Regions from separate parts of the Lysobacter zhanggongensis genome, predicted to be linked through region 3. Evidence: predicted binding sites of a transcription regulator. Region 3 holds the regulator's gene; each other region holds the start of a gene.
What was found. The regulator FliA, encoded in region 3, starts transcription of late flagellar genes. The targets are predictions, from matches to a motif close to TAAAGTTTNNCNNNCNNNGGCCGATAA.
Positions count from the first base shown of each region.

Region 1 (2,264 bases), on a different contig from region 3:
CCGCGCCGCGCCTGTGCCGCCCCGGCGATCTTGCCGGCGGCGGAGGTGATGTCGTTGAGCGGCTGGTACCACGCGTCTATGCCCAGGCCGGCCAGCGCGGCCAGCACCCACTCGTCCATGTATGCGTAGGCCTGCTCGAACCCCATGCCGTCGACCAGCGAGTCCGGCGCGACGATCGAGTAGGTGATGGTGTTGCCCGGCTCGATGAACATCGCGCCGCCGCCACTGATGCGCCGCACCACCTCGATGCCGTGGCGTTCGGCGGCCTCGGCATCGACCTCATTGCGCAGCGACTGGAAGCGCCCGATCACCACCGCCGGGCCGGCCCATTCCCAGATGCGCAGGGTGGGCGGGCGGTGGCCGCGACCGACCTCGTCCATCAGCACGTCGTCCAGCGCCATGTGCAGGGCGGGGGGTTGCGCCGGCGCGTGGATCAGCTGCCAGTCGTGGTCGCGCCAGTTGCTGCCACTCATGCCCCGGCCTCCGGCAGCCACGCCTCGAGTGCGCGGCGCACCGCCACCGCGACGCCTTCCGGCGTGATGCCGTACAAGGTCGATCCCGGCGCGAGCGCGTCCCGCACGACGGTGGCCAGCCGGCCTTCGGTCGCGTCGGCCGGCAGCCCCTCCAGTGCCGCGTTGATGGTCGCCAGCACCGAATCGGGATGCAGGAAGAAGTCGCCGCTGACCTGGACGTTGGCCAACCGGCCCGCGTCGATGTCGAGATCGACCACCACCAGCTTGCCGCCGGGAACCTTGTACTCGCCGTGCATGCGTGCCTCCGTCTTTGGGCCGGATGCTACGCGGTACCCCGGGGCGGCCACCTGACCTGGGTCAGGTGCCGCCGGATCGGTGGAGTGCGTGCCCGCCGGCGTCAGCGCAGGTCGACGTCCGCCACCTTGTCCTGGTAGTCCTTCTTCGGGTCGGCGCCCAAGAGCATCTTCACCCCGGCCAGCAGGCTGTTCTCGTTTTCCCAGAGCTGCGCGGGGCCGGCATCGAAGCGCAGCAGAGTGACCTTCGGGTCGTCCTTGCCACCTTCGAACCATGCAGCGATGAACGGGTTCCACAGGCGGTCAATGACCGCGCGGTCGTTGTCGATGCGCAGGTTGCCGTTGATCACCGCGAACAGCTCGTGGTCCTTCGAGGCGAAGGTGGCAAAGCCCGGGCGGGGCGTCGCCAGTTGCTGGGCGAGTTCGGTGTCGCGCGAGGTGAAGAACCAGATCGGCGAGCGCTCGTTCTCCACCAGCGCCGTCATGGGATGGATGTGGCCATCGGCCTCGTGGACGCCGAGCATGACGGTGCGGTCCTTGTCGAGCGCTTTCCAGAGGCGGGCTTCGAGTTCCTGTGGTGTGGGCATGGGTGCCTCGCTTGTTTGGGGGGAGAGGGCGCAGGTCTCCTGCGGCGCTTCAGGTTCTAGCGCGGCGGCCGTTATCGGGGCGTGCCCACGTGCCTGCATGGCCGGGGATCGATGGACAGGACGGCCGAAGGGGAAGCGATGGGCGGCATGGGCGGATCGGAGATGGGCGTGGTCGCGGGCATCGTGCTGGCGCTGCTTGCGGTGGCGGCGGGCTGGTGGCACCTGCGTCGCGCGCCGGCGGTGCTCCGGGCGACGACGGCCGCTTCGCCCGTTCACGGTGACGATTCCGAGCCGGTGGAGGACGCGGCCGACCCTGCCGTTCCGGTCGATGCGGCCGACCCCGCAGTGCTCGCGCGCGACCTGCTGGGGCGGTTCCACGCGGTGGCGCTGGGTGGCAAGCCGGTGGTTATGCGCCCCGGCCACGCCGAGGTGGTGGCAGGGACGGTCGAGGTGCTGGAGCACATCGAGGCCCGCCCGCACTACACCCCCCGCCGGCCGAACCTGCTGCCGCAACTGATGCGCAAGGTCAACGACCCCGACGCGTCGGGCAGGGCCATCGCGGCGATCATCGCGCGCGACCCGGCGCTGGCTGGCAACCTGCTGCGTTACGCCAATAGCGCCCTGTACCGGGTCCAGTCCAAGCCGGTCGAGAGCATCGAGCGGGCGGTGGCGCTGGTCGGCACCGACGGCATCCGCCAGATCATCGCGGCGGTGCTGGTGCAACCGGTGATGGGCGCCGGCGGCGGTGTCTTCGCCCGCTTCGCGCCGGTCACCTGGGAACACACGCTGCTGTCGGCGGCCGCCGCGGCCGACCACGCCAAGCTGGTCGAGCGCGACGACGCATTCGCCGCGCAGTTGCTGGGGCTGTTGCACGGGCTGGGCGCGACCATCGTCACCCGTGTGGTGCGCGA
Region 1 is NZ_JBJXHK010000013.1:10,717-12,980, forward strand. It holds gene ACKVMH_RS03890 (lipoate--protein ligase family protein) at 1-473, opposite strand, end outside; gene ACKVMH_RS03895 (biotin--protein ligase) at 470-769, opposite strand; gene ACKVMH_RS03900 (pyridoxamine 5'-phosphate oxidase family protein) at 871-1,353, opposite strand; gene ACKVMH_RS03905 (HDOD domain-containing protein) at 1,465-2,264, shown strand, end outside.
Region 1: a site for FliA is predicted at 1,402-1,428, ahead of ACKVMH_RS03905 (HDOD domain-containing protein). Genes of this name have one in related genera too.

Region 2 (2,264 bases), on a different contig from region 3:
CGGCGCACCGGCGGCCAGGCAACAAAAAACCGGCCAGGGCAGTGCCACTGGCCGGTTCCGGAGAGACGAGGATCTCCCGTGGTACTGCGGTCGATCAGCGCAGCAGGCTGAGCACGCTCTGCGACGACTGGTTGGCCTGCGCCAGCATCGCGGTACCGGCCTGCTGCAGGATCTGCGTGCGCGACAGGTTGGCGGTCTCCTTGGCGTAGTCGGCGTCCATGATCCGGCTGCGGGCAGCGGAAAGGTTCTCCGAACCGGTCTGCAGGTTGGTAACCACCGAGGAGAAGCGGTTCTGCACGGCACCGAGGTCGGCGCGGGCGTCGTTGACGGCCTTCAGGGCGGCGTCCATGGCGAGCATGGCGTTGTCCGCACCTTCTGCGGTGGAGATGTCGAGGTCGGCGAAACCGGTGTGGGATGCGCCTGGGGTAACGGTGGCCGTACCGTCTGCCGTCGCAAGGCCAGTCACGTTGGTCAGCGTACCCACGGTCAGCGTTTCATCAGTGGAGGTGATGGTGCCGTCGGCTGCCATGGTCACGTTGGCCAAGCCGGGGTTGTTGGCGGTGTCCGCCTTCGCGGTATCAAAGGCAGTCTTCAGCTCAGCCAGGGCCAGTGCGCTCGTCGTATTGGCGGCGTTGGCGGCAATGCTGATCGTCGACCCGTTGACCTGGAACGACGCCGCATCTGCAGGCGTGGTGACAGCGGCAGTCTGGGTCTGACTGTAGGTCGTGGTGCTCGGCTCGGTCCAAGTGCCCAGTGCGTCGATGTTGGCATCGGCGATGGCGGCGATGTCGATCGTCTCACCCTGGTTGGCGCCGACCTGGAACGACTGCGCGGTGAAGTCGCCGTTCAGCAGTTTGGTGCCGTTGAAGTTGGTGGTGTCGGCGACGCGGTCGATCTCCGACATCAGCTGGTCGACTTCCTTCTGCAGGGCGGCGCGGTCGTCAGTCGAGTTGGTGGCGTTGCGCGACTGCACGGCCAGCTCGCGGATGCGCTGCAGGTTGTTGCCGATCTCGCCCAGCGCGCCTTCGGCGGTCTGCGCCAGCGAGATGCCGTCGTTGGCGTTGCGGGCGGCCTGGTCCATGCCGCGGATCTGGGTGGTGAAGCGCTCGGAGATGGCGAGGCCGGCAGCGTCGTCCTTGGCGCTGTTGATGCGCAGGCCCGACGACAGGCGCTGGATGGTGGTGCCGAGGTCGGCGCTGTTGGCAGTCAGGTTGCGCTGCGCATTGAGCGACATCACGTTGGTGTTGATGACAGACATTTGAAGGTCTCCTGGATTCGGAAGTCCGGCGTTTCGCGCCGGGTGGCGTCGCAGGGGCTTGCCGTGATCCGGTCCTGTCCGCTGCTGAGAAAGGTATCGGCGGTGTCTTGTCAAGCTTTAGCGCTTTCGCGCTTTTTTTCCGCTACAGGCGGTTGAACAGCGACAGGCCCTGGATGCGCACCGTCACCTGCTGCGCGGCCTGCAGAGCGGTGAGCTGCATCGCGAAGCGGCTGGCTGCCTCGGCGTAGTCGGTGTCACGCAGGTCCGACAGCGTGCTTTCCAGTGCGAGTGCGGTGGCGCTGCGGCTCTCGGCGGCGTGGTCGAGCGTGGACAGACGTGCGCCGGTGTCCGCGCGTGCCGCCAGCAGGTGCTCCTGCGCGGTGGCCAGGTCGCCAAGTCCTGCGGTCAACAGGTTGGTGCGGCGTGCGTTGTCCGCGGGGCTGCCGTCGGGGGCTTCCAGTGCGTCGGCCAGGCCGTCGAGGGTGGCGAAGATGTCGCGTTCGCTGGCGCGCTCGACCGTGAAGCGGTCGCCGGCCACCGGCTCGCCGCGCAGTTCCATCTGCACGCCGCCGGCGGTGATGGTCTGGCCGCTCTGCCATTGGCCGGTGCCGATCTCGGCACCGCCTGCATCGAGCACGCGGTACTGGTCGCTTCCGGTGAATTCGACGGTGACGCCAGCGCCGTTCCAGCTGGCGTGGTCGGTCACGCTGGCCGAGGCCAGCAGCACCGTGCCGGTGTTGGATGCGCCGGCGCTGCCGCGCACGATGCCGTCACCAGTGGGCACGCGGAGGAACAGCGCGCTGCCCGGATCGGTGTCGGCGACCGCTAGGTCGGGTGCGACGTCGACGTCATTGCGGCCGGCGTCGCCGGCATAGGTCACGGTGCCGCCGTTGTCGGCAAACGGCACCACGCCGTCGCGCGTGCCCGCGAACAGCGCGCGGCCGGCACCGTCGCCGCGGTTGCCGATCGCGATCATCTCGGCACGCAACTGGCGCATCTCGATCGC
Region 2 is NZ_JBJXHK010000042.1:6,214-8,477, reverse strand. It holds gene ACKVMH_RS08675 (flagellin) at 95-1,258, opposite strand; gene flgL (flagellar hook-associated protein FlgL) at 1,401-2,264, opposite strand, start outside.
Region 2: a site for FliA is predicted at 1,352-1,378, ahead of ACKVMH_RS08675 (flagellin). Genes of this name have one in related genera too.

Region 3 (2,264 bases):
CTCGTGCTGCAACTGGAGAAATTGCGCCGTGCTGCCGATAACCCCCTTGCCACCGAGGACCGTCATGCCGTCGCCTGACCACAATCCCGCTTTCCCGGCGGCGCAGCCCGGCGCTGCGCCGGAGTCCGTGCGCCCCGCTCCCGTCAGAGTGATCGCGGTCGCCAGCGGCAAGGGCGGCGTCGGCAAGACCAACGTCTCGGTCAACCTCGCGCTGTCGCTGCAGAACGCCGGCCAGCGCACCCTGCTGCTGGACACCGACCTGGGCCTGGCCAACGTCGACGTGATGCTCGGGCTGTCGCCCCGCTTCACCCTGGCCGACGTGCTGGCCGGTCGCTGCGAGCTGCGCGACACATTGCTTGAAGGCCCCGGCGGGATGTGGATCGTCCCGGCCGCTTCCGGCAAGCGCCACATGACCGAGCTGCTGCCGCAGCAGCACGTCGGCCTGGTGCACGCCTTCAGCCAGCTGGACGTGCCGATCGACACCATGGTGGTCGACAACGCGGCCGGCATCGCAGACGGCGTGCTGACCTTCTGCCAAGCGGCGCAGGACGTGATCGTGGTGGTCTGCGACGAGCCGGCCTCGGTCACCGATGCCTACGCGCTGATCAAGGTGCTCAGCCGCGACCGCGGCGTCAGCCGGGTGCAGATCCTCGCCAACCAGGTGCAGCACGCGGCCGAGGGGCGCCAGCTGTTCGACAAGCTGCAGCGCGTCACCTCCAAGTTCCTCGACGTGACCCTCAACTACCTGGGCGCGATCCCGCGCGACGAATGGCTGCGCCGCGCAGTGCAGCGGCAGGAAGCGGTGGTCGACGCGTTCCCGTCGGCACCCGCCTCGGCCGCGTTCCGCGACATCGCCCGCCGTGCCGGCCAGTGGCAGAGTCCGCAGGGCCCGCGCGGCCACGTCGAGTTCTTCATGGAGCGCCTGATCGCGCAACCGTCCCGGAGTGCCGCCGCATGAGCACCGCCGCAGCCGCCTACCGCGCCCACCAGCCCAGCGACACGGCGCTCATCGTCGAGCGCCACGGCGAGCTGGTGCGCCGCATCGCCCACCACCTCGCCGCGCGCCTGCCGGCCAGCGTCGAGGTCGACGACCTGATCCAGGCCGGCATGCTTGGCCTGATCGACGCCGGTCGCAATTTCCAGGCCGACCAGGGCGCTGCATTCGAGACCTACGCCAGCATCCGCATCCGCGGCGCGATGATCGACGAGATCCGCCGTGGCGATTGGGTGCCGCGGTCGGTCCATCGCAAGTACCGCGACGTGGTCGCCGCCACCCGCGGTGTCGAGCAGGACACCGGCCGTGCCGCCTCCGCGCAGGAGGTCGCCGCCCGGCTCGAGGTCTCGCTCGATGAGTACCACCGCATGCTGGAGGATGCCGCGCGCGGCCAGCTGATCAGCCTGGATGCGCACCTGGAGGAGCACGACGGCGAGCCGCGGCTGGCGTCCACCGCCAACGCGACCCCGGCGCGCGAGTTCGAGCACACCGCGTTCCGCGAAGCCCTCGGCGGCGCCATCGGCGACCTGCCCGAACGCGAGCAGCTGGTGCTGTCGCTGTACTACGAGCAGGAGCTCAACCTGCGCGAGATCGGCGCGGTGCTGTCGATCAGCGAGTCGCGGGTCTGCCAGATCCACGGCCAGGCGATGTTGCGCCTGCGCGCGCGCCTGGGCGACTGGCGCGAGGAAGCCCAGCTCGACCAGGACGTCTGACTGCGCCGCTGCCCCCCATTCCCGAACACCCGCACGAGCCTGACCCATGGAAAAGAACATCAAGATCCTCATCGTCGACGACTTCTCGACCATGCGCCGCATCGTCAAGAACCTGCTCAACGACCTGGGCTTCTTCAACACCACCGAGGCCGACGACGGCACCAGCGCGCTGGTCGAGCTGCGCAAGGGTCCGTTCGACCTGGTGATCACCGACTGGAACATGCCCGGCATGCCCGGCATCGACCTGCTCAAGGCGATCCGCGCCGACGCCGCCCTGGCCAAGACCCCGGTGCTGATGGTGACGGCCGAGGCCAAGCGCGAGCAGATCATCGAGGCCGCCCAGGCCGGCGTGAACGGCTACGTGATCAAGCCGTTCACCGCGGCCACGCTGGGCGACAAGCTCGGCAAGATCTGGGAGCGGCTGGAGAGCGCGGCGTGAGCACCGATGCCGGTTCGCCGGCCACGGCCATCCCCATGCAGGACCGCCAGCTGATCACGCGGCGCCTGCATGCGGCGCTGTGGGCGCTCGAGCACGACGACCACGCGGGCTGGCGGGC
Region 3 is NZ_JBJXHK010000075.1:1,105-3,368, forward strand. It holds partial or broken gene ACKVMH_RS11040 (flagellar biosynthesis protein FlhF) at 1-78, shown strand, start outside; gene ACKVMH_RS11045 (MinD/ParA family protein) at 65-958, shown strand; gene ACKVMH_RS11050 (RNA polymerase sigma factor FliA) at 955-1,707, shown strand; gene cheY (chemotaxis response regulator CheY) at 1,754-2,146, shown strand; gene ACKVMH_RS11060 (protein phosphatase CheZ) at 2,143-2,264, shown strand, end outside.